DNA from 2 places in the Halomonas sp. OfavH-34-E genome. Region 2 is predicted to be linked to the other one. Evidence: riboswitches for the same ligand, from Rfam matches in the RefSeq annotation. Region 2 holds a riboswitch; the other holds the start of a gene.
The links. A riboswitch is a leader RNA that binds a small molecule or an ion and turns the genes downstream of it on or off. The one in region 2 is predicted to bind thiamine pyrophosphate.
Positions count from the first base shown of each region.

Region 1: another riboswitch for thiamine pyrophosphate. It lies ahead of thiC (phosphomethylpyrimidine synthase ThiC); the one in region 2 lies ahead of NH448_RS10290 (sodium:solute symporter family protein).

Region 1 covers NZ_JAMXRY010000043.1:3,399-18,437, forward strand. Annotated here, with positions in the region: gene NH448_RS17090 (universal stress protein) at 1-179, shown strand, start outside; gene NH448_RS17095 (IclR family transcriptional regulator) at 279-1,052, opposite strand; gene NH448_RS17100 (TRAP transporter large permease) at 1,148-2,425, opposite strand; gene NH448_RS17105 (TRAP transporter small permease) at 2,436-3,023, opposite strand; gene NH448_RS17110 (TRAP transporter substrate-binding protein) at 3,023-4,255, opposite strand; gene NH448_RS17115 (choline dehydrogenase) at 4,481-6,112, shown strand; gene NH448_RS17120 (putative sulfate exporter family transporter) at 6,297-7,346, shown strand; gene pta (phosphate acetyltransferase) at 7,456-9,618, opposite strand; gene NH448_RS17130 (acetate kinase) at 9,615-10,829, opposite strand; gene thiC (phosphomethylpyrimidine synthase ThiC) at 11,114-13,066, opposite strand; TPP riboswitch at 13,144-13,278, opposite strand; gene tenA (thiaminase II) at 13,290-13,958, opposite strand; TPP riboswitch at 14,040-14,193, opposite strand; gene NH448_RS17145 (GSCFA domain-containing protein) at 14,957-15,039, shown strand, end outside.
Region 2 covers NZ_JAMXRY010000019.1:65,616-80,654, reverse strand. Annotated here, with positions in the region: partial or broken gene NH448_RS10320 (LEPR-XLL domain-containing protein) at 1-5,109, opposite strand, end outside; gene NH448_RS10315 (SapC family protein) at 5,181-5,984, opposite strand; gene NH448_RS10310 (hypothetical protein) at 6,029-6,886, opposite strand; gene NH448_RS10305 (TolC family outer membrane protein) at 6,870-8,237, opposite strand; gene NH448_RS10300 (diguanylate cyclase) at 8,714-10,393, opposite strand; gene NH448_RS10295 (hypothetical protein) at 10,565-11,353, shown strand; TPP riboswitch at 11,413-11,515, shown strand; gene NH448_RS10290 (sodium:solute symporter family protein) at 11,596-13,041, shown strand; gene NH448_RS10285 (LLM class flavin-dependent oxidoreductase) at 13,157-14,446, opposite strand; gene NH448_RS10280 (3-oxoacyl-ACP reductase) at 14,446-15,039, opposite strand, start outside.

The sequences.
Region 1 (15,039 bases), on a different contig from region 2:
AGTCGGTGCTGGAGGGTTACCCGGCATCGGAGATTACCCGCTACGCCGTGCGCCATGACTGCGACATGATCATCATGGCCACCAACAAGCGCGGCTTCGCCTCGTCCTATGCAGGCCGGGTGACCAAGGGCGTGATCAAGCGTGCCAGTGTGCCGGTGGTGGTGGTGCCACCGATGTAGCCACGAAGAACGTCAGTCTGGCTGGCCGAGCGTGTCCTGACCCGATCGGTCAGTCAGCGTACCTTGGCAATGCGTTCATGCGTTCATGCGTTCGTATGCTCAGTGGTCGAAGGTATCCTGCAGCTGCCCGGCGATACGCCGCATCAAGGGCGCCCACTCCATCAGCGAGTCGATGCTGTGGCGCAGCCGGGGCGCGTGGATCGCCAGCGTCGCCTGGATGCGCCCGGTCTGGTCGTACACCGGCACGGCGATGGCCACCATGCCCTGGATGAACTCCTCGTTGTCGGTGCTCAGCTCCTTTTCGGCGATGTCCGCCAGGCGTCGCTCCAGCTCGTCTGCTTCGGTGGCGGTGTAGGGGGTATAGGCCTCCAGCGGCAGGTGCTTGAGCAGCTGGCGGCGCTGGGCCGGCCCCATCAGCGCCAGAAACATCTTGCCGCTGGCGGTGCAGTGCAGCGGAAGACGTGAGCCCGGCGGCAGCTGTATGCGTACCGGCCAGTTGGTCTCCACCCGTTCGTAGTAGAGCACCTCGTGACCTTCGAGCAGGGTCAGGTTGCAGGTTTCGTTGACCTCTTCGGCCAGGCGCTTGAGCAGCATACGGCGCGGCGCCTTGAGGCTCTCGTTGGCGAGCACGCCCATGGCCATGCGGTGCAGTCGTTCGCCGGGAAGCAGATGCCGTCCTTCCACGTCGCGCACGATCAGATCCTGCTCTTCGAGCTGCTTGAGCAGGCGATGCAGGGTGGGCTTGGGAATGTCGAGCTGACGCTCCAGGTCCGAGGCGCTGACGCCGTGGATCGAGGTGGCGATGGTTTCCAGCAGTACCAGGCCTCGTTGCAGCGTCGAATTGGTCGTGGTCCGAGTGCTTGCTGTAGACATACGCGATCCTTGACGACGGAAAATGGTGGCAGGCACTCATGATAACGCGGCAAGCCCGGTGAGGCTTGCCGCGTGCTCCTGCTTGCCTGTCGGTGTTACAGGTTCACCAGCATCAGTGACAGCGCCGGCCACATCGAGATGGCGATCCAGCAACTGATCAGCGCAATGAAGTAGGGGATGACGAACTTCACCAGGCGCAGGTAGGGGATCCCGGTGATGCTCGAGGCCACGTAGAGGTTGAGGCCGAAGGGCGGGGTGACGAAGCCGATGGCGGCGCCGACCAGGAAGATCACCGCGAAGTGGATCGGGTCGACCCCGGCGTTCTGGGCGATGGGCGCCAGGATCGGTGCCAGGATGATGGTCACCGGCAGGCTCTCGAGGATCATCCCGGCCAGCAGGATCATCAGCATGCAGGCCCCCAGGATCACGTAGTAGTTGCCCAGACCACTGAGCAGGTCCTGCAGCGCCTGGCCCGCGCCCAGCACCGACAGCAGTTGCTGCATCACCACCGAGATCGCGATCAACGGCGCCAGCATGCCGGCGATCTGGCCCGAGCGCAGCATGATCGAGGGCAGCGCGGTGAAGCGAATCTCGCGGGTGATCAGTAGCCCCGCGATCAGGGTGAAGCCCACGGTGATGGCGGCGGCCTCGGTGGGCGAGAACTTGCCCGAATAGATGCCGTAGATCACCACCCCGATGGTAGCGAAGCCGAGATAGGCGCGCCTGGCGAAGCGCGCGCTTTCACCGGCCTTGAACGGAATCAGGGTGCCCCAGCCGTGACGTCGCGCCACCAGGTGACAGGCCGCCATCATGCCGAACACCATCATCGCCCCGGGGATCATGCCGGCGATGAACAGGTCGCTGATCGACAGGTTCATCATGAAGCCGTAGACGATAAAGATGATCGACGGCGGGATGATGATGCCGACCGTTCCGCCGGAGGCGGCGGTGGCGGCGGAAAAGCGCTCGTCGTAGCCGTTCTTGACCATCTCCGGCTGCATGATCGAGCCGATGGTGGCGGTGGTGCCGGCGTTGGACCCGGAGATCGCCGCGAACAGGCCGCAGGCGCCGAGGGTGGCCATGCCCATGCCGCCACGCAGCCAGCCCAGTACCGAATAGGCGAAGTCGGACAGTCGCTTGGCGATGCCGGCGGCGTTGATCAAGTCGCCGGTCAGGATGAACAGCGGCAGGGCCAGCAGGCCGAAGAAGCTCAGGCCCTGGAACAGGGTGACCCCAATATTGGCCAGGGTGAAGTCGATGATCAGGCTGGTGCCGACCACCCACAGGCCGATGACCAGGAAGATCGGTACCCCCAGCAGAAAGATGGTGGTGCAGCCCGCGGTGACCAGGCCGATAAGCATGCCGTCGGTCATGACGTCTCTCCTAGTCCATGATGGACGGTTGCAGGTTGAACGGCTCGCGGCGCCGGAAGCGTGCGATGTCGCTGGCCAGGTTCTGCAGCACCCGGAAGATGATCAGGGCCCAGGCCAGCGGCGTGGCCAGGTAGAACCACCACTGCATCACGTTGTCGGTGCCCGGCACGATGGCGAAGTTCATGTGCGCCAGTTCCACCTGGGCGATGGTGAAGTGGATGACCAGGGCGCCGAAGCCGATCCACAGCACGGCGTCGAGCACCTGGCAGGCGAACTGGCCGGCGTAGGGCAGGCGCATGCGAATCTCGTTGAGCGACAGGTGGGTACGCTGCTTGACGTTGAGCGAGGCGCCGAACCAGGTCAGCCACAGAAACAGCAGCACCGGAATGCTGGTGCTCCAGGGCGCCTGCAGGCTGAAGAAGAATCGGCGGATGACCTCGACGAAGATGATGCCCGCCATGCCGCTGTAGGAGATCAGGATGATCACCTTTTCCAGATTGGCGTCGAGCCACTTGAGTGGCGCCAGCCAGGCGGGGGTCGGCCGATCGGCGACGTCGTTCGACGTCGCCTGGGCCGCGGTGGCCTTGTGATCGGTCATTACGCCCTCCACCAGCGCTTCGGCGCCACGTTGACCGCCGCCATCTCACGCGGGATCTCCCGGGCGATGGTGTGGATTTCCTTGTAGATGTCGACGTCGCCGGCCCAGGCATTGAGCCGCTCGCGCCACTGCTCCCAGGGCTCTGGATTGAACTCCGGGGCGCATAGCTGCTCGGCCTGGGCGCGGATCTCGTCGGACAGCGGGGCCACCCGCACGTTGTTCTCGGCGAACACGGTGCCGGCGGCGGGGTGTTCGGTGGCGCCGACGATCTGGTAGCGGCCGGCCTCGTTCATGCCCTGGGTAAAGATCTGGGCGGCGTAGGCCGACTCCATCACTTGATCCTGCAGCTCGGCGTCCAGCGCCTCGAATTTCGACAGGTTCATGGCGGTGTGCTCGGTACCGGCGAAGAAGCGCAGGTCGACCGCCTGGGACACCACCGGCGCCATGCCAGCGTAGGCCACCGCGCTCATCCAGGTCTCGGCGCCGTCCAGCAGGCCCTGACGCAGGCCGTCCAGGGTCTCTTCCCAGGCCACCGGGACCGGGTTGAGGCCAAGCTGTTCCATGGCGATGCGGCCAAGCTGGGTGCCGGTGACGCGGTTCTTGGTGCCCTGCAGCACCTCGAGGCTGTCCACTAGCGGCTTGCCGGCCCAGCTCTGGCCCATCATCAGCCCGCGCAGGTCGCAGTGGGTGAACAGGAACTGCAGGTTGTGGCGCTGGCGCATCGGCTCGCGCAGCAGGGCCTCGCTGCGAGGGTCGTAGAAGAAGTGAAACATCGAGGCGACGCTCGGGAACATGTAGGCGAAGTCCAGCACGTTCAGGTAGGGCGCGCCGCCGGCGGAGTTCTGGGTCGAGGCCGAGAAGATGTCGACGATGCCCTGCTGGGCCTTGCTGACGCAATCGAGCTGGTTGCAGACCTCGTTGGAGCCCATGAACTCGACGCGGATGGCGCCGTTGGTGCGCTCCTCGACGTCACGGGCGAAGAACAGCTGCCCGGACTTCTGGATATCGAGATTGCGCTCGTTGAAGCCCGAGGCGCCAAAGCGCAGCTGGAACTTGGGTTCGGTCTGATAGCGGCGTTGCTGCTCGGCGTCGGCGGCTCGGGCCAGGCTCGAAGCGGTGAGGCCAGCGCCCAGACCACTGGCGGCCAGCAGCGTGGAGGTCATGCCGAAGCGACCCGAGATATTCAGGAAGTCGCGGCGCGACACGTCTGATGAGAAGAGGCGTGAACTCATGGAAGGCTCCCAGTCTTGTGTTTGGTGTAGGGATGCAGGGGAGTGCCGGGGCGTTCGCGCTTGGCGATCGTCGCCTGGCACCGGGCCCGATAAAGGGCCTTGACCACACCTTAGAAGTCTCTCGGGAATAGATCAATAAAAATGAGTTTTTTTGTCTCGATATTGATCTTTTGAGAAAACTGTCTAGCATAAATTGAGATAAAACGTCTCGATTGAGTGAGCGACATGACAACCACAACACCACCGCCAGAGGCTTTCGACTACATCATCGTGGGGGCGGGCTCCGCCGGCTGCGTGCTGGCCAACCGCCTGAGCGAGGACCCCGAGGTGTCGGTACTGCTGCTCGAGGCCGGCGGGTCCGACTGGAATCCGTGGATCCACGTGCCCGTGGGCTACTTCAAGACCATGCACAATCCGGCCACCGACTGGTGCTACCTCACCGATCCCGACGAGGGCATCGACGGTCGCCGGCTGCAGTGGCCCAGAGGCAAGGTGCTGGGAGGGTCAAGCTCGCTCAATGGGCTTCTGTACATTCGCGGTCAGCGCGAGGACTACGACGATTGGGCGCAGCTGGGCAACGACGGCTGGGACTACGACTCGGTGCTGCCCTACTTCAAGAAGTCGGAGTGCCAGGAGCGGGGCGCCGATGACTACCACGGCGCCGACGGGCCCTTGAAGGTCTCGGATCTGCGCCTGCGCCGCGAGATCGCCGAACGCTTCATCGAGGCGGCCAAGGCCTCGGGGATTCCCGAGAACCGCGACGTCAACGGGGCCAGGCAAGAAGGCGTGGGCTACTTCCAGCAGACCTCCTACAAGGGCTTTCGCTGCTCGACCGCCAAGGCGTTTCTGCGTCCGGCGCTCAAGCGCCCCAATCTCACCCTGGTCAAGCGAGCCCACTGTCAGCGGCTGCTGCTGGAGGGCAAGCGCGTGGTCGGGGTCGAGTACCGCCAGGGGCAGAGCACCCATCGGGCAAGCGCCAGGCTCGAGGTGCTGCTGTCCAGCGGCGCCATCGGCTCGCCGCAGATCCTGCAGTGCTCCGGCATCGGGGACCCCGACCACCTGGCCGAGGTCGGCGTCGACTGCCATCATGCACTACCAGGCGTCGGCGAGAATCTGCAGGACCATCTGCAGATCCGGCTGGTGTTCAAGACCTCCTGTCGCACCCTCAACGACGAGGTGCGTCATCCGCTGAGAAAGCTGGCGGTAGGCACCCAGTACGCCCTGACCCGCACCGGACCGCTGACCCTGGCGGCCAGTCAGGTGTGCATCTTCACCCAGTCGCGGGAGGGCCTGGATCGCCCGGATATCCAGTTCCATATGCAGCCGCTGTCGGCGGACAAGCCGGCCGAAGGGGTGCATCCGTTCTCGGCCTTCACCTCCTCGGTGTGCCAGTTGCGTCCGACCAGCCGGGGGCGTATTCGCATCACCAGCGCCGACCCCGCCGTCTATCCCTCGATCCAGCCCAACTATCTGAGCACCGAAGAAGACTGTCGCGTGGCGGTGGACGCCATCAAGGTGGCGCGACGCATCGCCGAGCAGGCACCGCTTGCCGAGGTGATCACCGATGAATACGTGCCGGGGCGGGAGTATCAGAGCGACGAGCAATTGCTCGAGGCCGCCCGGCGCTACAGTCAGACCATCTACCACCCGGCGGGCACCTGCAAGATGGGCCACGACGACCTGGCGGTGGTCGATGACCGACTGCGGGTGCACGGCCTCGAGGGACTGAGGGTGGTGGACGCTTCGATCATGCCGATCATCGTCTCGGGAAACACCAACGCCCCGACCATCATGATCGCCGAACGCGCGGCGGACATGATCAAGGCCGATCGCCGTGCCCAGGCGCGAGTCGCTTGACGTGCAGCGCTGGAATCTCGACAGCGGATCGATGCCATCGGGGCCTGGCCTTACTCGAGGCCGCGCTCTGGCCCTAACGTCGCGACAGCGGGCTGGGCCAGGATCAAATCAATAGCGCGTCATCGGCTGACCCGCTGAGCGCGACCCCCTGACATGCGAACAACGAATAAACGAGAGGACGCCCATGTCCCAGCCAACGACACACGCCAAGCCCGAGACGCCCGTGACCGGATGGCGTCGCCATCTGGAGCCCGCCCGGGAGCGCATGCCGGGGGTGCTGATCTGCATCACCATTGCCCTGGCCACCACCTTTATCGCCGATCACTACGGTGGCCCGACCCTGCTCTACGCACTGCTGTTCGGCATGACCCTGCACTTTCTCAGCGAGCAGGGCCCTTGCCTGGTGGGGGTGGAGTTTGCCGCCCGCACCATCCTCAGGCTGGGTGTTGCCCTGCTGGGTGTACGCATCACCTTGGAGCAGGTAGCGGAACTCGGGATCGGCCCGGTGGTGACGGTGGTCGCCGGGGTGGTGCTGACCATTCTGGCGGGAAGCGTGCTGGCGCGACTGCTGGGATTGAAAAATGACCTGGGGCTGCTGACCGGCGGGTCGGTGGCGATCTGCGGCGCCTCGGCGGCACTGGCGCTGTCTGCGGCGATGCCGCGCAACGAGATCGCCGAGCGCAATACCATCCTGACCGTGGTTGGCGTGACGACGCTGTCCACCGCCGCCATGGTGCTCTACCCGCTGCTGGTCGGCGCGCTGGAACTGACCGACACCCAGGCCGGCATCTTTCTTGGTGGCACCATCCATGACGTCGCCCAGGTGGTCGGTGCCGGCTATATGATCTCCGACGAGACCGGCGATATCTCAACCTTCGTCAAGCTGTTGCGGGTCGCCATGCTGGTGCCGGCGGTGATGGTGTTCATGCTGCTGTTTCGCCGCGCCCGTGGCGGTGAAGGTGGCAAGGTGCCGATGTTCCCGAGCTTCCTGGTGGCCTTCGTGGTGCTGGTGCTGATCAACAGCCTTGGCGTGATCCCCCAGGTGATGGTCGAGGGCATGACCGACCTGTCGCGCTGGTGCCTGGTCACCGCCATCGCCGCACTCGGTATCAAGACCTCCTTCCAGAAGCTCGCCGTGGTTGGCTGGAAGCCCGTCATCCTGATGGTCGCCGAGACCGTCTTCCTGCTTGGGCTGGTGCTGGTGTGCCTGTATACCGGCATCGCCGAGTGGTAGCGAGCGGTCCCGGGCGAGTTAGAAAGCAACGCAAAGCCCACACAAACACCGAGGCCCCGGTTCTCCGGGGCCTCGGCGTTTCTCACGGTCTGTGGCGCTGTTCTGGTCGTTACTGACCGGCCTGGATCGCGGTCAGCGCAATCGTATAGACGATGTCCTCGACCAGGGCGCCCCGGGACAGGTCGTTGACCGGCTTGTTGAGGCCCTGAAGCATGGGGCCGATGCTGACTACCCGAGCGCTGCGCTGGACCGCCTTGTAGGTGGTGTTGCCGGTATTCAGATCCGGGAACACGAACACCGTGGCGCGGCCGGCCACCGGTGACTCCGGTGCCTTCTGCCGGGCCACGCTGGCGATGGCCGCAGCGTCATACTGCAGCGGGCCATCGATGGCCAGGTGCGGGGCCCGTTCCCTGGCGATGCGGGTGGCCTCGCGGACCTTGTCGACGTCGGCGCCGCTGCCGGACTCGCCGGTGGAGTAGCTGATCATGGCGACCCGCGGCTCGATGCCGAAGGCCTCGGCGCTGGTGGCGCTCTGCAGGGCGATCTCGGCCAGCGCCTCGGCGTCGGGGTCGGGGTTGACCGCGCAGTCACCGTAGACCACCACCTGGTCGGGCAGCAGCATGAAGAACACCGACGACACCTGGCCGTAGCCGGGGGCGGTCTTGATCAGCTGAAAGGCCGGGCGCACGGTGTTGGCGGTGGTATGCACGGCGCCGGAGACCAGGCCATCGACCTCGCCTTCGGCGAGCATCATGGTACCCAGCACCACGCTGTCATGAAGCTGGGCCTCGGCGGTCAGCGGGGTCAGCTTGCCACGCCGGCGCTCGACCATGGGGGCGACAAAGCGACCACGCTCGGCGTCCGGGTCGAGGATCTGCAGATCGTCGGGCAGCTCCAGACCTCGCGCCTTGGCCACCTCCAGGATGGCGCGACGCTTGCCCAGCAGCACGCAGTTGGCGATACCGCGACGCTGGCACAGGATGGCCGCTTCCAGGGTGCGCGGCTCGTCGCCTTCGGGCAGCACGATACGCCGACGCTTGTGCTGGGCCATGCTGACCAGTTGATGGCGGAAGGCTGCCGGTGACAGGCGGCGCTGGGCGTCGTCGTGAATTAGTGCCAGCAGCCAGTCACGATCCAGGTGATCGGCGACGAAGGCGCAGATGGCCTCGGCGCGCTCGTGATCATCGACCGGAATGCTGCCGGACATCTCGGTGAGCCGGGCCACGGTGGCGTAGCTGTCGGTGTCCACCGAGAGGACCGGTAGCCCCGAGGCCAGCGCCGGGCGACAGACGTCGATCAGCTGCTGGCTGGGTGACTCGCCGTGGGTCAGCAAGAGACCTGCCAGGGGCACGCCGTTCATGGTGGCCAGCGCCGCCGCCAGCAGGGTGTCGTCGCGGTCCCCGGGGGACACGATCAGCTCGCCGGGACGCAGGGCGTAGAGCAGGTGCTCGGCGCTGCGGGCCCCCAGCGTCGAGTGAGCGACGCGGCGGCGATCGGCTTCGCCGTGGTGCAGGATCCTGGCATCGAGGGCGCGGGCCACGTCTACCACTCGCGGTGCGGTCAGGGAGGCCCGGTAGGGCACCGCCGCGACCACCGGCAGGGTCAGATCGGCGCCGCTGGCGAGCTGCTGCTGCCAGTGCTGGCGATGGGCGCGGGCCTCGACCTCGCTGACCGAGGCCAGGGTCTGGTCGATGGCAGAGCCGTCGCCGTCCCCCGGCAGTCGCATCAGCATGGCACCCAGAGTACGGACCGAACCCACCGCGTCGATGCTCTGGCGATGGAACTGCAACTGCTTGGCCAGCTCCTGGGGATCGGCGATCTGGCCATCGGCGACCAGTACCACCTGGGCGTCGAGGGCACTGGCCAGGCGCACGTTGAGGTCGAAGGCGTAGGCGTTTCGCGGCAGTGGGCGAACGCCCTCCACCACGATCAGCGCCGGTGCCTTGCCGGTGGCAGGGCGGGCGACGCGGGCGTGGCGCTCCACGGCGAGTTCCAGCAGACCATCGCGATCGTCGCGGCCGAGATACTGCTCCAGTGTCTGGCGCGAGATCGGACGCGGCGAACCTATGCCCAGGGTACTGGCCACCAGCGAGCGGGCGCGTTCGTCGTTGTCACTTGCCTGCTCGCCACCTTCGGACTGGCTGAAGGGCTGCAGAAAACCCGCGTCCAGCCCCAGCGTATCCAGCGCACGAAGCAGGCCGAGGCCGGCGGAGGTGAGGGCGACGCCGTCGTCGATGGGGATCAGCAGCAGCGTGCGGGACTGGGTGCTCACAGAACCTCCTCGAGCTTTGGCGTGGACGTCAGGCTCACGATCAATTCCCGGGTCTGGCTGGCGATATAGCCTTCCTCGTCGGTGGGGATGACGCGGATCTCCGGCGCCGAGCTGGCGCCTCGGTCGTGGATCTGGCCTTCCTCGCCACGCCCGAGGCTCTCGTTGGCGTCAGCGTCCAGGCGCACACCGAGGGCCTCCAGGTGGCCCAGCGTCCGGGCGCGCACCAGGGCAGAGTTTTCGCCGATGCCGCCGGTGAAGGCGATGCCGTCGATCCGGGGCAGGGCACAGGCCAGGCCCGCCAGGGACTTGGCCAGGCGGTAGCAGAAGACTTCGATGGCCAGGCTCGCGCCGGCGTGACCTTCACTGGCGGCCTGTTCGAGCTCACGCATGTCGTTGGTCAGCTCGGACAGCCCCAGCAGTCCGCTCTTCTGGTTGAGCAACTGATCGACGCCCTCCAGCGACATGCCCAGCTGCCGCGCCAGGTGCAGGTGCAGGCCGGGGTCGACGTCACCGCTGCGGGTGCCCATCACCAGGCCTTCCAGCGGGGTCATGCCCATGCTGGTGTCCAGGCTTCTGCCGGCCCACACCCCGGTGGCGGAGCAGCCATTGCCCAGGTGGGCAATCAGCCAGCCGCCTTCACCACGGGCGCTGACTTCTGCCAGGCGGCCGGTCACGTAGGCATGGCTCGAGCCGTGGAAGCCGTAGCGACGGATGCCGTGTCGGCTGTAGAGCTCTTCGGGGATGGCGTAGCGGTAGGCGTGGGGCGGCAGGGTCTGGTGGAAGGCGGTATCGAACACCGCCACCTGAGGCAGATCCTCGAACAGCCGGCGCGTGGCGACGATACCGTCGAGGTTGGCCGGATTGTGCAAGGGAGCCAGGCTGATGGTCTGGCGAATGGTGCGCACCACGGCGTCGTCGAGCAGGGTAGCGGCGGTGAAGCGCTCGCCGCCGTGTACCACCCGGTGGCCGATACCGATGGGCCGGTGGACGCCAAGGTGCTCAAGAATCGTCTTGAGCGCCAGGGCGTGGGTCGCACGGGGAAGCGAGACCTCGCGGGCGCTGCCGTGTTCGTCCGTCAGCTTGAGGCGAGCCTCGTGGCTGCCCAGGCGCTCGGCGATACCGGACAGTCGGGGAGCGTCGGGGGCCTGATCGATCAGCGCGAACTTGATCGAAGAGGAGCCGCAGTTGATCACCAGAATCGGGGCTTTCATGCCATCTCCAGAAAAGACGCCTTGGTGAGGCGAGAATGCGTGGGATGGCGGCGAATCTAGCACCGCCCCGGGGCGCGAATAATTGGCCTGGGGAGGTAGTCGAACGGCTTTGCTGGTGGATCCGACGAAGCCGTGATGAGCGTCAAGTGCATGAATCTTCGGATTAGACTTTTGTCTAACTTTGTGCGGCAGAACTGGAACCGGGCGTACAAGACTTGCATCCCCGAGCAGTCGAACGCTGCCCGGGGATGCGCCGGGGAATGGCTTGTCTCAGACCTCCTTGTTCAAACCTCCTTGTACAGCTCAGCGCCTTGTTCACGGAAGACCCGGGCGCGCTCCTCCATGCCGGCCATGACGGCGTCGCCGTCACCCTCCAGGCCGTTGTCGCGGGCGTAGTCGCGGACCTCCTGGCTGATCTTCATGGAACAGAACTTGGGGCCGCACATGGAGCAGAAGTGGGCCACCTTGGCGGAGTCCTTGGGCAGCGTCTCGTCGTGATAGGCGCGGGCGGTGTCAGGGTCGAGGCCCAGGTTGAACTGGTCCTCCCAGCGGAACTCGAAACGCGCCTTGGACAGGGCGTTGTCGCGGCGCTGGGCGCCGGGATGCCCCTTGGCCAGGTCGGCGGCGTGGGCGGCAATCTTGTAGGTGATGATGCCGGTCTTGACGTCGTCCTTGTCGGGCAGGCCCAGGTGTTCCTTGGGGGTGACGTAGCACAGCATGGCGCAGCCGTACCAGCCGATCATCGCCGCTCCGATGCCCGAGGTGATGTGGTCGTAGCCCGGGGCGATATCGGTCACCAGTGGCCCAAGGGTATAGAAGGGCGCCTCGTCGCAGTACTCGAGCTGCTTGTCCATGTTCTCCTTGACCAGGTGCATGGGCACGTGGCCGGGGCCTTCGATCATCACCTGGACGTCGTGCTTCCAGGCGATATGGGTCAGCTCACCCAGGGTCTTGAGCTCCGCCATCTGGGCCTCGTCGTTGGCGTCGGCCACCGAGCCCGGACGCAGGCCATCGCCCAGCGAGAAGGCCACGTCGTACTGCTTGCAGATCTCGCAGATTTCCTCGAAGTGGGTGTAGAGGAAGCTTTCCTGGTGATGGTAAAGGCACCACTTGGCCATGATCGAGCCACCGCGGGAGACGATGCCGGTGACCCGGTTGGCGGTCAGCGGCACGTAGCGCAGCAGCACGCCTGCGTGGATGGTGAAGTAGTCCACGCCCTGTTCGGCCTGCTCGATCAGGGTGTCGCGGAACACCTCCCAGGTGAGGTCCTCGGCCACGCCCTTGACCTTCTCCAGCGCCTGATAGAGCGGCACCGTGCCGATCGGTACCGGCGAGTTGCGGATGATCCACTCGCGGGTTTCGTGGATGTTCTGGCCAGTGGACAGATCCATGATGGTATCGGCGCCCCAGCGGATGCCCCAGGTCATCTTCTCGACCTCTTGCTCGATGGAGGAGGTCACCGCCGAGTTGCCCAGATTGCCATTGATCTTCACCAGGAAGTTGCGCCCGATGATCATCGGCTCGGCTTCCGGGTGGTTGATGTTGGCGGGGATGATGGCGCGCCCGGCGGCGACTTCCTGGCGCACGAACTCTGGGGTGATCTCCTCGGGAAGACGGGCGCCGAAGCCCTGCCCGGGATGCTGGTGGTCAAGGATGCGCTCGACCTCATCGCTGCCTCGATAGCCATCGGCCAGGGCCTGTCGACGCTGGTTCTCGCGGATGGCGATGAACTCCATCTCCGGGGTGATGATGCCGCGGCGGGCGTAGTGCAGCTGGGTAACATTGCCGGCGCGGCCATCGGCGCCACGACGTGCGCGGCGCGGCGTACGAGTCAGTTCGAAGCGCAGCGGAGCGAGCGTCGGGTCGTTGGCACGTCGGCGACCGTAGTCCGAGGTCGGGCCATCGAGCCATTCGGTGTCGTCGCGCTCCTCGATCCAGGGCCGGCGCAACTCGGCAAGCCCGCGACGCAGGTCGACCTCGACCTGGGGATCGGTGTAGGGGCCGGAGGTGTCGTAGACCAAGAGCGGCGGATTGGCCTCGTCGGCCCCGGAGGTGCGGGTCGCTGACAGCGAAATCTCGCGAAACGGCACCCGCAGGTCGTCGCGGGAGCCCTTTACATAGACCTTGCGCGAACCCGGCAGGGGCGTAACTGCGGCCTGGTCGACCTGGGCGGTCTCGGCCAGGAAGTGCGCGCTATGGCGGGGTTTGTTTGCGGAAACGGGTTGATCGAGCGGCATTGGCTTGTCCTTCTCACGGCACTGGGTGCTGGCGTTGTTGTGTGCATCGCGTGAGGAAGGAGGGGGCGTCGTGGCCTGGGCCGTGAGCGCTTGATCCCTACGCTGGTCCTCACCGCGATGCCATGGCATCGGGGTTACCCCCAGATCAGGTTCAACGGGTCCCATGCGCTGCATGATCTCAGCCGCCTCTGGCGGCCCCCCGTCAAGCGTGGTGCTTATTGTGTTAGTCGCTTAGATCGAGCCCCATCTGCCAGAAGTCGATCTCGAGTCGTGTCGCGTCGGCGAATATCCGTGACAGTCGCGCAAAGCGCTCGCCGGATACCTGGGCCAGCTGATCGTCGAGCCAGGCCTGCTCCTGGCGTGCGGCGGCCTGGAAGTCGTCGCTTTCGTACATGGCGATCCAGGTGTCGAAGGGATTGTCTGCACCGCGCAGGGTGTCCGAACGGGCGTTGAGCGTTCTCGCGATATCGGCGTAGCCGACCATGCAGGGGGCCAGCGCCACGTGCAGGTCCAGGAGGTCGCCGCGGCTGCCGGCGTCCAGCACGTAGCGGGTATAGGCCAGGGTAGCGCGAGCTTCGGGCAGCTCGGCGAGTTCGGCCTCGCCGATGCCCCAGTCACGGCAGAAGGCGAGATGCAGGCCGAGTTCCACATCGAGGATGGTCTTCATGCCGTCGAAGGCGCCGCGCAGCTCGTCGAGGCTGTGGCTCTTGTAGGCCGCCAGGGCGTAGGCCCGGGAGAACTGCAGCAGAAACAGATAGTCCTGCTTGAGGTAGTGACGGAAGCTGGCGTCAGCCAGTTCACCACGGCCAAGGGCGAGCACGAAGTCGTGTTCGATGTAGGCGTGCCAGTCATCGCGGCAGGCGTCGACAAGATCGGTAAAGCGGTAGCCCATGTTGCCTCCGGTTGGTGCGGATCCGGAGTGCGGCGGCTGAGGACACGGCGACGAGAAAGGAGGGAGGTGCGCGCGCAGGGGCTGTCACCACCGCCTGATTCCCTACGCCGGTTCAAGGTGTGAAGCCACACCGCACCCGGATCAGGTTCCACGGGATCGGCGCTGGCGGCCGGTGATTCGTCACCCTGGCCCTGCGCCATCTCAGCCGGATTCACCGGCACCCCGTCAAGCGAGTCTGGATCGAGTCTAGCATGACCTCGAAGGGAGTCCACCTCGGCTTGGCAAGAACCGATCCCGATCAGTAGATACGCCGCTGGGGGGAGGAGGTTTCCACGATATCGCGAGAGTGCAACTGCCCAGATATCTGGAGAAGTTTCCGCATGGTTGAGAATGCATTTTATCCGATTGAGGAAAAGTGGCGAAGTAGAGTCCTGATTGATCAATTCGACAAAGTTTCGACGATTTTGTTGTTATTTAAAGGGATATTTGCGTGGTTTTTCTTGGATGTTCTCTGGATTGTATTTGCGTGTTTTGCGGCTGCCTGATAGAGAATATGTGAGAGAATCTAGAGTGAAAAAAGTACGTTTGTTTTATCGATATTCTGACAGTCGTTGTGCGCTTGATGACTCCTTTGTGAAGAAGGGCAGAAAGTGACAGGTGTGTTGGTCCCGTCTTTATGGGAAGCATTGGTTCGCCGAGTTTTCATGGAAGCTAAAAATGCTTGCTTTGTTCTCTTTTGAACCACCCGTGGGGCAGGGAAATGGTGCATGGGAAAGGTTCTATGAAGGGCTCCGGGGCCGTTGTCAGTGCTCGTTTCTCAACACAATAGACAAATATTTCGCCTATCTTTTTTTATGCAAATATTTTAGAAAGGAAGACGAGATGCCAGTGTTGGCGTAAACACTCCTATTCGTCGTGGTAATGTGTGATTTAAGATAGACGTTATCAATTTTGTTCGTTCACGACCGATGTTATATATTATGTTTGAGGTGATTAATATGAATCCATATTCGACACTTCCAGACCGTGCCTTCTGGAAAAAAGCTGTATCAGAAAAGTCGATTTTTGACATATCCAATTT
Region 2 (15,039 bases):
GTGACGCCCCCACAGGCTATCCATATCGACGCTGTTGAGGCTCTCGGCGGTGACGCTGATGGCATCGCCGGCGTCCAGGTCCACCAGGCCCTCGACCACCGCATCGGCATGGTTGTTCTGCAGCGCAAAGACGAAGCCGCCGGCGACACCGACATCGGCTACCTGGCTGTCTTCCTTCTGATCCTTGGCGCTGTCGGTGCCCTGGACCTCGGACTCCGCCGCGGCGTCTCGCAGCTTGCCGATCAGGGTGTTGCCCAGCACCTTGTCGGTGAAGCTCTCTTCCCTTTCCTTCTTGTTGGGGTCGACGCCGGTAGCGGAGCCCTCGGCGCTGACCGCCGGGCGGTGGGCGCTGGTAGCGCTGACACTGACCGCACCGGCCACCTCGATGTCGCTGCGCTGGGTGGCGATGGCGCCCAGTCGCGTCACGCTGGTGCCAAGGCGGGCCTCGGCACGATTGATGTCCACCGAGACCGCCAGGGCGGCGGCCACGTCCAGGGCGTTCTTCTGCTGGCCCTGGGATTCCTTGAAGTGCTCGCCGATGGAGGCAGGCCCGCGGTCGGCGATGCCTTCCTTGATCTTGTCACCGATGACGCCGCTGAGCGCCTCCTGAAAGTTGCCGATCACCGATGTCGGCGACAGGTCCTCGGCGCTGGCAGTGGCCCCGTCGACAAGGCTATCGGGGCCACCACCGGGGGCGGTACCGGCGCTGGCGCTGGTACCGCCGTGGTCTTCGCCCTGGGAGGTCTCGGCGCTCAGTGTCAGATCGCCGCCCACACTGACGTCACCGGCCAGTTGCGCCTCGGTGTTGCTGGTCTCGACGTTGATCGCCAGGGCGATGCCGACCTTGCCCTTGTCAGGGGCGGAACTGGCGGAGGTCTCGTTTTCCTCCACGCTGGTCGCCGCGACCACCAGATCATTGCCTGCACTCAGACTGGCGTCTTCCCACACCATCACCCGGGAATCGCTGACCAGCACGCTGACCGCCACCGCGCCGGCCACGCCCTTGAGGCCATCCGGTTCAGCAGAGACGCTCTGGGCGGTGCTGACACTGCTGCTCAGGTTGATGTCATTGGCGGCGCTCAGGGTACCGTGGACGTGCACACTTGAGCGGGTGATCAGGGTGCTGACCGACACGCCCAGACCCCAGGCCTTGCTGGCGCCCACCTCGGTACTGATGTCGAGCTCGGAGGCGACGGTGATGTCCCCGCTGGTGGCGGTGATGACCGCGTCGGAGCCGATATCGATGGTGACCTCGGCCACCATCACCGAGACACTGCCAAACAGCGACAGCCCCTGAAGGAAGTCCAGCGCCGCATCGATGCCCTGGTCGAGGAAGGCCACGCCGGTGCGCAGGTTGAACCAGTCGCGATCGGGATCCACCAGGCGCGCATCGATGGTTACGTCCCCGCCCTTGAGCGTGGCCTTGTCGATATCCACCGACAGGTCGAACAGGCCCACGTCGACCAGGCCATTGGCAGGCGCCAGCAGGGGTTGAAACAACTGCGCGCCAAGGTGCAACTCGCCGCTACCGGCATCGATCACACTATCGCCACCGATCGTCAGCTCACGTGCCAGGATCGACAGATCGTGTCCCAGCGTCGGATCACTCATGCTCAGATCGACGTTGTCCAGGGTCAAGGCACCGTCGGCACGCAGCTCGACACTGCTGTCCAACGTTCTAGTCACGTTGGACAGGGAGGCGTCGCCATCCCAGTAGCCCACCAGGCTGGCGCCCCCACTGACGGTCACGTCGTCGAGCCGGGCGAGGCTCCCCGCCGCCAGTTCCACCTCGACCTGATCGCCAGGCTTGGCGTTCACGATGGTGTCGGTCGCCGCCTCGGCGATATCGATGGCCAAAGCGCCGGTAAAGGCAGTGGCCGTCAGGGTCTTGACGGCGCCTCCGGTCAGGCTCAGGCGCGCCGCCTCGATCCCGGACAGCGTGGTTGTGGCCGAACCAACGACCAACCCGCCATCGGTCAGCGTCATGGAGTCGCCCGCCGCCGCCAGCAGGCTGTCGGTGCCGGCGCCGCCGTCGACACTGGCGGCGCCGGACACGACGACGATACGGTCATCGCCACGGCTACCGATCAGGGCATCGCTGCCGCCGGCACTGGCGTCCAGCACCACGCCGGTCCCGCTCAAGGCGGTGCTCTGCCATTTGTCGCCACTGACGCCCATGCCGAGTGCATCGGTCAGGATCTTCGCGGTGGCGTCGGCGCTGACGGCGAAGCTCGCGCTTCCCGTGGTGGTGTCGGTGACCACAAGACGCCCGCTGGCACCATCGAAGCTCGCGGTCAGGCCCTCGACACTGCCGAGCAGCACCAGCAGGTCGCCGAGGGTGCGGGCGTCGGCCACATTGAGCGCCCGCGTCACGCCATTCTGCAGGGTGAAGCTCAGGTGCGCGCCGGAGTTCTCGAGTTCGCTACCGGTGACGTAACGCGCCAGGTAGGACTCGTACTCCGCCTGGCTGGCGAAGTCTTCTGCACCGGGAATCGCATCGCCCAGCGCCGAGAGGAAGGTCTCGATCTCGGCGTTGGAGGCGCCGCCAGCGGCCATCAGCGCAGTGACCCGGGTCTGTTCGCCGACCCCGTGCCAGCCGCTGGCATCGAGGGTGTTGGCGCCGGCGTTGCCGACCAGCGTCAGCGCCTCGATATCGCGATAGCTCGACGCGGTCCCGCCATCGATGCTGAAGCTGTCCCCACTCACATTGACGGCGTTCTGGCCATCGGCCAGGACGATTTCCAGACGATCCTGGCCGACGCCGCCGCGGATCTCGTTCTGCCCAGCCCCGGCACGAATGACGTTATCCCCGGCTACCGCCACGAACTGGGTCGTGGCCTCGCCACCGATCATCAGGTCGTTGCCGCTGCCCCCCTGGAGATAGACACTGCCGGCAAAGCCACTGGCGTCGAGCACGGTGTCGCCAAACTCGGCACGCAGCATGCCGTGCTCGATGCCGGCCAGGCTGTCACGCCCCGCTTCCCGAGCGCGCACCTGGGTCGAGGTCACCGTGGCGCTGGCCCCGGAAGCTCCCAGCGCCAGACCACTGCCGACCAGCGCCTTGGCGAAGGCACCGTCGTCGGCCACGGCCATGAAGTCGCCGATAAAGCTGATGCGCCAGCGTACCTGCTGTTCTCCAGCAGACTCGAACAGCTCGCGGGCCACCTGCAGGTTGCCTTCGCCCACCGCAGACAGCGCCTCGAGCGCCTGCTGAACCGCCAGGGCGTCGGCGTCCCAGGCCAGCGCCACGGTCTGCTCGCCGGCGAAGTGAAAGACCACCGTCTCACCGGCGCTGCGCGACCACACCAGCTCGCGCTCCTCGGCGACGTCGCCGCGCACCAGGGTGGCGCTACCGCTACCACCGAACAGACGCAAGCTGTGGGAAGTACTGCCCAGCACCGAGTCGCTGCCGCTGCCACCATCGAGGCTGTTGCTGCCGCGATTGCCGAACAGCACGTCGTCGCCGACACCCCCGACCAGGGTGTCGTTGCCGCTGCCGCCCAGGAGTACCGCATCGCCGGCGCCGGCCTTGAGGGTGTTGTCACCGGCGACGCCTTCCAGCTGAACCGAACCGCTGAACGCAGAGGCGTCCAGCATATTGGCAGAAGCACCGCCCACCAGGGTGGCGAGTTCGACGTCGCCCAATACCCAGTTGGTCCAGCCGGTCACGCTCAGCGCGGTATCGGTCAGGGTCATGTCGGCGTCGGCGCTGGCCTCGATGCGGTCGTTGCCGCCACCGGCCTGGACACTGCCGCCCCCGGCGCTGAGCACGAATCGGTCATCCTGCGCGCTGCCGACAAGTCGGCTATTGGTGGCGCCATCCAGGCTCTGGAAGGTCACGCCGGAAAGCGAGTAGCCGCTGGCATTCAGCGTCTGGCCGGTCCCCGCGGCGGACAGCACCAGTTCCACGGGCTGGCGCTGGAAGCTCAGGCTGCCGTCGCCGGTGGTGACCGTCGCGGTGGCGCCAGCGCTGGTCAGGGTGATGTCCCCGGATGCGCGCTGCACCACGTAGGTCAGCTCGGCCTCCTCGGGGGTGAACTCACTGCCCAGCTCGCTCTGTTCGAAGCGATCGCTGCCGCTGACCGACACCAGGGTACTGCGACCGGCGCCGGCCTTCAGGGTATCGTCGCCGCCGCCCCCGACGATCAGGTTGTTGCCATTACCCCCGTCCAGGATAGTGTCGATCTGCGAGGTGACATCACCGATCAGGCGGTCGTCGCCGCCGGTCCCAATGACGTGATTGAAGCCATCGATACCGACGAAGCCGGTGGCCTTGCCTGTCCCCAGATCGACCTCTACCGAGGTGGAGAAGTCGCTGAAGTCGAGGATCTGGCCGGCCCGACCGTCGAGTCGGTCGATGCCGTTGAACGCGATATTGCCAAGCCCCAGACTGCCCTCGTCGTAAAGCGACCAACGCGCCCCGTCCTGGCTGCTCGAGAGCCGGTGCCGAGCGGCATCGTCCGTGGCTGACAGCACGCCGTCGTCACCCTGGCGATAGGAGGCGGCGTTCACCGTCTCGATGCCCGTGAAACTGAGCCAGCTATCGTTGCGCGCCGCCGTGGTGGTGCTCGACCAGTCCACGCTGCCCGCCCCATCGGCGCTCACCTGCCACTCGGTGTTGCCCTGGATGCCCTCGATGCGATCATCGCCCTCGCCCCCCGCGAAGGTGATGGTCAGCCCCTGGCTATGCTCGAGTGCCAGGACGTCGTCGCCGTCGCCGCCCTGGAAGCTCACCAGCAGACCATCCGCCTGGCCCAGCAGGCTCTGGTCCACGCGCAGGATGTCCTGGGCGTCGCTGCCCTGAATGACCACGCCGCCACTGGCCTTGGCGTCATCGAGGCCGCGTGAGGCCACCACCTGACTGACACCTTGCTCGTCGAGTTCGACCACCTGCAGCACCTGCTGCTGGTTCTCCTCGACCACCCGCAACGTCATCTCGGCGCCACCGGCCACGCTGGCGGTCAGCGGGTCCGCCGACATCAGCATGCGTGGCTCGAGTCCCTCGAACACGAACCGGGACGGCTCTGCCTGGGCACGACGAGCACGCCTGGGCTGGCGGAGAAGACGAGCGATCAATTCGGACAGAGGCTTGCGCTGGTGGCGACTCATGGGGGGACTCCGGTGGCGAAAAACGTCAAGAGGCGCATCGCGGCGACGATACGCCCCCTGATCTCGGTCGATCAGTGAACGGGAGTGTCCTGTTCGGCGTCAGACGCGACCGCCTCCTCGGCGGGGTCGCCCTTGGCCAGAGCACCCAGCCGCGAACCACCCTGCGCCTGACGGCTCAGTCGGTTGAGATTGCGCAGCGACTGCAGGTGGACGTAGAGCAGCTCCAGTTCGTCACTGTCCAGCAGCGCCTTGAGGCTGTCCTCGGGCAGCGCCTTGAGCTTCTGACGGTTGACCGCCTGGAAGCCGGTCAGGGTGCGCTGACCACCTTCCGGCAGGCGAATCTGGGCCTCGACCGACTCGAGCAGGTCGAGCTCGACCAGACGGGCGCAGAAGGCGCGGGTGCGCTGGAAGTGCGCCTGATAGTCCTGAAGGAAGTCCAGTACCTTGCCCAGGTACTGGGTCTGCTCACCGTCGGCGTCGAAGAAGCGCTCGCCGCGACCGTCACGATTGAGCCCTTCGTAGTCATCATCGATGCACAGGGTGAAGGTCTTGTCGTTGTCGGCGGAGGCAAACACGAAGGGATAGCGGCGGAAGAAGGCCGGTACGTACTCACCGCGCCACTGGCCTTCACGGTCCACCAGCAGATTCTGGTCCTGCTCGAGTCCCAGCACGGCGACCGGCAGCACCCCGTCGTCGGCCTGGGTGAAGACGATCGGCAGGTCGGTGGCGGCGGTCGGAAATTCGGCCGCCATCAGCGGCACCGAGTTCACCCCGCTGGCAAAGCCGAAGTCCTTGCCGACCTTGAGCGACAGCTCGCGATGCTTGTCGCGGGTGATCGGCTGAACGTTGCGATAGATCAGAAGTTGAGTCGCCATGAAAGAGTCCTCTTGTAATTGAGTGTCGTCCCTGGGCCTGGACGTCAGCGTCGTTGCGCGGCCAGCGCGCCGGTGGAAGTCGGGGAGACCAGTGTCACCCCGTGGTAGAAGGTCACGAAGGGTTCGCCTTTCGCATCGAACCCCAGAGAAAGGTTGCTCAGCGGCTTGTCGCCGTGGGCGGCAATCCACTCGATCGCCTGTGCGCGCGACGTACAGCGCCACTCGCGAGCCAGCGACAACAAAAGGCCCGCCAGTTCGCCCAGACGTATCTCGGCCGGATGTAGATGCAGATTGATGGAATCACGACCGGTATCGCGGCCCTGGCGCCGTTCCTCGATCCTCACGGTCAACGGTGGCCAGGGCTTTCGTGCCAGCGCGTGGCTGACCTCGAGCTGTTCGATCACGTCGCCGACGAGCGGGGGCATCGCCGCAAGCGTGCTCGCCATTGCATGGCGCACCGCCTCGGCGCTCTCGAGCAGGACATAGTCGGAGACACTGGCGTCGACGCCAGGGCGCCACTTCCACGCCTGGTACAGCGGGAAGCGACGCCCCGGCAGGGCCTTGTCCGGCAGCGGCGCTTCCCAGTACACCTTGGTGGTCGCGGCCTCCAGCCCGAGATGCAGATAGTGCGCCATCGCCTGCGTCGACAGTCCGGCGACAAAGGCCCTCCGGTCGCCAGGCGCCAGCGCCAGCGACTCCAGCAACCCCTCGAGGCGCACCGCAAGATCGTCGGCGTCAACGCCCTCGAGCGGCACACTGTAGAGCCTGCGCTGATGCGCCCAGCGGGCGGGAGCACACTTGACCGAGCGCTCGGCACTGTAGGGACGCGCGAGGCTATCGAGCCAGGACTCGATCAACGCCTGACGCTCGGCGAAGGGCCGGGGTTCAGTGCTGGAAGGCAAGGAGGTCCATCCGGTCATTCATATGGGCGTCGATCTCCGCCAGGTCTTCGCCATTGATGACGCCGGCGGCATGCTTCAGCCGCAGCACGCTGATCAGGTAGTCGTAGCGCGCACTGGCAAGTTCGCTGCGGGCGAAGAACAGATCGCGCTCGGCGTCGAGCAGTTCGAGCACCGGCATGACACCGGATTCATAGGCCACCTGGCGGTATTCGACGATGCGCTGGTTGGCGGTCAAGGACTCGCTGAGCGCCCTGACCCGGGACATGGCGGTGACGATACCCTCGAAAGCCGCACGTATCTCGCGGTCGAGTTCTCGCCGCACCTGTTCGAGTCGAGCCTGCCCTGCCTCGATCAGACGGGTCCCTTCGCGCACCTCCGACGACACTCGCCCACCGCTGTAGACCGGCACATCGAGGCCGACCCGAATGGTCTGGGTCTCGACCTCGCTGCCGCCGCCGAACAATGAGCCCTCGGTCTCGTCATTGTCGTAGTCGAGACTCAGATCGAGGGTCGGATAGTGACCACCGCGACTCACCTTGACCTGCTGATTGGCCACTTCCACCGCCAGCCGTGCGGCTGATAGACGAGGATTGCGCTGCATCGCCAGCTCGATCCAGGCCTCGACTGACGACGGTTCTGGGCTCGCCAGCGTCAGGTCCTCATCGACCAGGCTAAGCTCCACCGGACGCACGCCGCTGACCTCGGCCAGGGCATTGAGGGCATCGCGCAGACGGTTGGCCACGTCCAGCTCGCGCGCCTCGACCTGCAGAAAGCGCGCCTGGGCGTCGAGCAGATCGATCTCGCGAATCAAACCGTCCTCGAAACGCGCCCTGACCTGCTCGAGATTGGTCTGGACCTGCTTCTTTTCGGCTTGCAGGAAACTCAGGTTTTCCGAAAGGGCGAGTACCGCAAAGTAGCGTTCGGCCACCCGCAGGTAGAGATCCTGGCGCGAGACCTCGAGCTCGGACGCGGCCTGCTGGATCTCCAGCTTGGCCTGGCCAAAGGCTGCCCAGCGGGAATAGTCATAGATCGACTGCTCGAGCGAGACACCGTAGACGGTGGTCGGGTAGGACGTGCTGCCGCTGCCGTAGACCTCGTTGTCGGTACTGACGATGTCCTGGGAGATCTCGCTGCGCTCGACATTGACATTGATCTGCGGCAGCAGCGCTGAGCGCGCCTGATAGTAACGCTCATCGGTGGCCTGCTTACCATGAAAGTCGGCCTGAAACTGAGGATCGCTGTCCACCGCGAGCTCGTGAAGTTCCAGCAGACTTTCTGCCAGCACGGACGGAGCAAGCAGGCACGCCCACCCGCCCAACGCCAGGCCGAACGCAAGCTTGTTGAGATGCATGATGATTTTTCCCCTGCGCACCGGTGGGACAAACACCGGCATTGCGCAACTGCTTTGTAATATTTTATTAACAACGGATGTACGATATTACCCACATCTTTTGTAGGAACACAGCTCCTATCTACTCTTTTGCAGGCAACATGATCAACGCAGTATCGACGCAGTAGGAAACTACATCGCAAAAGATGAGAAAGTTCATACTCGCTATCGCATTCCGCCACCGAAGGGAATCGGGTAACACATTGAAACCTGGAAAGTTCCGAAATTACGCCTAGGAGGAGGCACTCTTCGGGGCCGAGGGCGTGGTGAAAATCCCGTGACGGGAAGGTGATGCCAGGGCCTGCCAGCCGCTGTCACCTCAGCCCAGCCACCTGAGATTACCCAACCACCCACACTGGGCCTTTCAGGCTAGACCGAAAGCACGAGCAAAGTCCTACGCCAGCGATGACAACGCTGCACCTGGCGACACCTGGGCACTATTCATCCAGGCTGGCAATGCGGTTGCGACCACTACGCTTGGCGCTGTACAAGCGCCGGTCGGCGCGCTCGAACAGCGGTGCAAACCCCTCCCCCTTGCGATACTGGCTGACGCCGATGCTGATGGTGATGCGAATCGTCTGTCCATCCGACAGGGTGATTTCCCCCCCTTCCACCGCGCGACGCACCCGCTCGGCCGCCTTGATCGCCTCGGGCAAGGCGGTGCGCCGCATGACCACCACGAATTCCTCGCCGCCGGTGCGCGCCACCAGATCGCCATCACGCAGACAGTTGGCTACTGTTTGCGCCAGCCAGGTGAGCACCTGGTCACCGGCCGAATGACCGAAACCATCATTGACCTGCTTGAAGAAGTCGATATCGACCGCGGCCAGCGAGAACACCATCCCGCCACTGTCGCATTCCTCGATCAGGCGGGTGACGTGGCGATCCAGCTGGCTTCGATTGGGGAGTCCGGTCAAGGCATCGGTCATCGCCTGGTCTTCCAGTTGATCACGTTCGAGGCGAATACGATCGACCTCCATCTCGTTGGAAATGACACGTTCGACGGCCCCGACCAGTAGTCGGACCAACTCGATGTCGACCTCGCTGAAGGCGTGCCGCCGCGCCGACGGACTGGAGAAGTTCAGGGTTCCCCAGACCTTGCCCTGGATCCGCAGCGGTGCACCGATATAGGTCTCCAGCTGAAAGTTCTCGTAGCAGGGGTGGCCCTTGACTCGCTCGTCCTGCCCGGCGCGGTGGGTATGGAAGACGTCATCGGCGTCGAGGGTCAGCCGACAGTAGGTGTCACCCAGTGCAAAGCTGTCGCCGGAGGCGACTGGCGCATTATCCGAGGCCGCCCAGCGAACCGTGTAACGCTCCCCCTCGACCTGACTGACAAGCGCGATATCCAGCCTCAGGTAGCTCAAGGCGTCACGCAGCAGCATGTCGACGATCTCTGATACTCCGATATCGGTGCGATTTACCCCGGTATGGACATCCCGTAACAACTGGATCATCGAGCGATACTCGGAGACGTCCTGGATGATGGCGTAGAAGCCCATCACTTCATCTTCCACCAGGTCCGGCAGATAGTGGACCTTGAAGTAGATCTGGCGACCATCCTGGAGCACCAGGGAATCCTCGTAGCTGACCTCCTGCCCCGCCAGCGCCAGATCGAAACGTGGCCGGATCTTGGCGTAGGAGTCTGCATCAAGCACCGAAGACACCGGCTGCCCCATCAGCGCCTCGGCAGGCAGGCCGATGAAGTCGAGGTAGGCACGATTGTTGAAACGGAAGCAGAAGTCGCGGTCGACGTAGGCCACCATCACCGGCAGGTGGTCGGCCATCCGCGCGATGACACCGCGGCTTGCCTTCTGCCGAGCCGACAGTCGCAGCACCAGCCCACCATCGGCCAGGCGACAGCAGCTACCATCGCCCATTTCCAGCGGCATCGAAGGCTTGGCAGCGTGAGCGGCACCCCGGGAGACCCAGGCTTCAGCTACTGCCGCGGCCTCGCCAGGCAGCTCTGCCAGCCCCCGCCCGATCCAGACGTCTCCAGGCTCGCCCAGCACGCGCACGGCATCACCGACCACGTCGTGCACCTGCAACTCCGGCGTCAGGCGTACCAGCACCGTTCCGGACGACACCAATGCCTCTTCCACCCAGGCAAAACGCTCCATGAGGACATCTCCTTGCGTAAGCCCTGCCCTGGACCGGCAGCAGGTCAATACCCTGGCGGCTCGCGTGCCGTCTTCTCTAGCCTATGAAAAGATGCTTATAGATGCCGGATTATTTCGCTTGCCCGCTTCCACGTTATGCTGGCGTGGCCGACACCGCCGCGGGAGCTGCCCATGATCCACCAGGACCTTGTCGCCATCGAACACGCCCTGACGCTGGCCAATCGCGGGGATACCAGTTGGCTGTGCACACGCCTGGACACCCCTGCTCCCGCCTTCCCCCACCTGAGCGTCACCAGCGATGCCGATGGCCCCGGGTACGCCGGACAGCCCATCTTGCTGTCCCAGGCGCGGGGCGGCGGCGCCTGCCTGGTCAATATCGACAACAACGCCAACGATGGCACCCCCTGTCTGGTCGAGCGCCTGTCACCGAGCAGCGAGACCCTGGTGCACCTGGAGGTCATCCATGCAACGCTCGCCGGCCAGCCATCGCTGATTCGCCGCGTCAGCCTGGGCAATACGTCCATGAACCTGCAGCGACCCACGCCAACCAGTCCGCTGGTCCAGATCGGCGACGACGTCGTCGAGGTGCTGATCCAGCCGGCCTTGCGTCTGGTACTGACCGGCCACTCTCCGGTCAATGCCGACCTGGCGCGCCAGGGACAACGGCTCGGCTTCGAGGTCATCCTGTGCGCCCCAGACCACCCCGACACGCATCACTCGACAGCGCCCCTGCCGGCAGGCGTCGAGTTCCAGCGCGCGCCCGCGGCTCCCTTCCTGCGCGGCGGCGGCGGGCACCGACGCACCCTGGTGATGGACGCCACCGACGCCTCGGCCATTGTGCGAGCGAGCCGCGAGGCCTGCTGTCATGGCTATCTGGCGATGGCTGACATCGATCCACGCCGGGCGGCAAACTGGCTTTACGATTGCTGGCACAGCCTGCGCACCTCGCCCACCGTCTGACGCCCCGTCGCTGCGGCCAAAGCGCCAATTGACAGCCATCGGAGGCGGTCCTACGCTGTGCGCATTCCTGGGGGAGCCTGACGGCTGAGATTCCGCATCACGCGGTAACCCTTTGAACCTGATCCGGGTCATGCCGGCGAAGGGAAGGATGGTTGCGTTATCTCCTCTTTCTTCCTGTCCGCCGCTCGTCCCGCCTGTCCACCGGTCCCTGCGGACAACGACAAGAAAGAGGTCTTCTTTCGATGATGCTCGATCCCACCTGGACGGCGCTGTGGCTTCTGCTGTGCGCCGCCATCTTTGCCATCCCCGGCCTGATCTATGCCCGACGTCGTCAGGGCGGCCTGGATGACTACATCTCGGCTCGCAACAGCCAGAACACCCGCGCCACGGTGTTGACCCTGGTGGCCACCACCCTGGGCACCTGGATCCTGTTCGGCCCCGCCCAGGCGGCTACCTGGGGCGGCATCGGCGCGGTACTGGGCTATGCGCTGGGTTCCATGGTCCCGCGCCTGGTGATGATCCCGCTGGGACGACGCATGCGTGAGCTGATCCCCGAAGGCCACGGCCTCACCGAGTTCGTGATCCATCGCTACGGGCGCACCATGTACGCCTTCACCCTGACGATCATGCTGTTCTATCTGTTCATCTCGCTGGCGGCAGGCCTCACCGCGATCGCCCATATGGTCACCCTGCTGGCGCCGATCCCGCTGTGGCTGACCGCCTGCGTGGTGATGATCGCGACCCTGCTCTACACCTTCTACGGCGGCCTGCGCACCACCATCTTCACCGACAAGGTACAGATGCTGGTGATCCTGCCGTTGCTGGCGCTGCTGCTGGTGTTCGGCTGGCAGGCCGCCGGCGGCGTCGCGCCGACGCTCGAGGGCCTGCAGGAGCGTGCGCCCCAGTTGCTGGATGTCACCGATGCCGGTGGCCTGCGTGCCGGTCTGACGTTCTTTATCGCGGTGATGCTGACCGGCCTGTTCTACCAGGGCACCTGGCAGCGCATCTACGCCGCCCGGGACAGCAAGGTGCTGCGGCGGGGCTTCTGGATCGCAGGGCTGTTCAACTTTCCGGTGATCGTGCTGATGGGCCTGTTCGGCCTGGCCTTCGTCGGCCTCGGGCTCGAGGGAGACGGTTCGGTGGCGCTGTTCAGCGTGCTGCTGTCCGAGGTGCCGCTGTGGTTCGCCCTGGCCTTGATTCCGCTGGGTCTGGCCCTGGTGATGAGCAGCGCCGACACTACCGTCAACGCCACCTCCAGCATCATCGCCGTCGACATGCACCGGCTGCTGCCCCAGGCCAGCGAAGCCACCCTGATGCGCCTGGCACGCTGGCTGATCGTCGCCGCAGCGGTGCCGGTGACCTGGGTGGCGGCCCAGGGCTACAGCGTGCTCTATCTGTTCCTGCTGGCGGACCTGCTGTGCTCGGCGGCGGCCTTCCCAGTGTTTTTCGGTCTGTTCAATCGCCGCTACGACGGGCGCAACGCGGTCCTCAGCACCGCTGCGGGCCTGGTCGCCGGGCTGGCGATGTTCCCGTCCCCCAGCGGCGGTACCGCCACCCTGCTGGAATCCTTCCTGCTGGCGGCCTTCGTGCCGGTGCTGGTCTCGCTGGTGCTGATGAAGCTGCTGCCATCCCGCCAGGACTATGACTTCACCCGCATGGGCAGTCTGGTGCGGCGTTTCCAGAGCTGACACCGCCACGCTGACAGCCTGGCAAGGCGTGATAAAAAACAGCGGGACGTGCTGACGCGTCCCGCTGTTGTCGTTTCAAGGCCTGGCGATCAGGGGCCCTGGCAGTTCCGGCTCATCAGCGACCAGGCCGCGCCAGCCCCAGGTGGTCGCGCAGGGTGCGGCCCTGGTACTCGCGTCGAAACAGCCCGCGGCGCTGCAGTTCGGGCACGACCTGTTCGACCACGTCCTCGATGCTGTCCGGCAGCGATGGCGGCATCAGGTTGAAGCCGTCCGCCCCGCCCTGCTCGACCCAGCGCTGCATCTCGTCGGCGATACGCTCCGGGGTGCCGACCATGGTGCAGTGGCCGCCACCGGCGGCGAGCCGTCCCAGCAACTGGCGCAGCGTCGGTCGTTCGCTCTCGATGATCCGCAGAATCGTGGCGTAGCGCCCCTTGGGCCCGCTGAAGGCCTCCAGTGGCGGCAACTCGGGTACTGGGGCGTCGAGCTCCCAGTCGCTCACGTCCTGGCCGATGAACTGACTCAACTGGCGCCGGGAGCTGTCCACCGGCAACAGTTCGTCGAGCTCCCGCTGCTTGCGTCTGGCCTCCTCTTCGGTGGAGCCGACGTAGGTCACAAGCCCCGGCATGATCGCGACCTTCGGTCTGCCCGCGGCCTTTACCCTGGCCTGAAGATCGCGGTAGTAGTCCTGGGCAGAGGACAGATCGTAGGCCACCGCGTAGATGGCCTCGGCGTAGCGCGCGGCCAGGTCACGGCCCTGATCCGAGGCTCCGGCCTGGAACAGCACCGGGTGGCCCTGGGGCGGACGCGGCACCGTCAGCGGGCCATCCACCAGAAAGTGCTCCCCGTGATGATGGATGGGACCGACCCGGCTGGCGTCGACGTAATCGCCCTGGCGATCCCTCACCAGGGCGTCGTCACTCCAGGAGTCCCACAGCGCCAGCACGGTATTGGCGAATTCCTCCGCCCGGGCATAGCGCTCGGCGTGGCTTGGCATGGCCTCGAGCCCATGGTTGCGCGCCTCGCTGTCGAACATCGAGGTCACCAGGTTCCAGCCCAGGCGTCCGCCGGAGATATGGTCCAGCGAGGCCAGCATGCGCGCAGCGTGAAACGGTGTATAGAAGGTGCTGGAGACGGTCGAGATCAGCCCGATGTGTTCGGTGGCCCGCGCCATGGCCGCCAGCATGGTCAGGGGCTCCAGGGTCCACAGCGGACCGTCGGCGATGTTGCCCGCGGCGTGACCATCGGCGAAGAACACCGCATCGAAGCGACCCCGCTCGGCGAGCCGCGCCAGTTCCTCGTAGTAGCGGATATCGGCCAGGCGCTCGACGCTGGAACGGGGATGACGCCAGGCCGCCTTGTGGTGGCCACAGCCCATGATGAACAGATTGAGGTGCATGCTGGCCATCAGTCCTTCACCAGTCCGCCGTCGACCACCAGGTTCTGGCCGGTGACCGCTCGCGACCAGGGCGAAGCGAACAGTAGCGCAGCGTCGGCAAACTCTTGCGGCGTGGTCACCCGTCTCAGCGGTGTGCTGGCGGCGATCAGATCGAACACCGCCTCCGGCGTGGCGCGGGAGGCATCGGTGGTGCGCAACAGGCCCCCGGAGATCATGTTCACGGTGATGTTGTCCGGGCCCAGATCGTGGGCCAGGGTGCGCGTCAGCGACAGCAGCGCCGCCTTGGCGGCGGTGTAGTCGTGGTAGGGCACCACCGGGTTCTGGAACAGGTTGGTACCGATATTGACGATGCGACCAAAGCCGGCCTCACGCATGCCGGCAAGCGAAGCCTGCACCGTGTTCAGAGCCCCCCGGGCGACGCCCTGAAGCTGATGATCGAGGTGCTCCCAGGTCAGCTCGTCGGGACCGGGGCGGGCGTCGCCGTTGAAAGCGAAGTCCGGCAGCGCATTGTTGATCAAGGTGGTGACCGGCGCGCCGAAGTGCTCGCGGGCATGCGCGAACATGGCATCGACGGCGCTGCGATCACAGACGTCGGCGGCCAC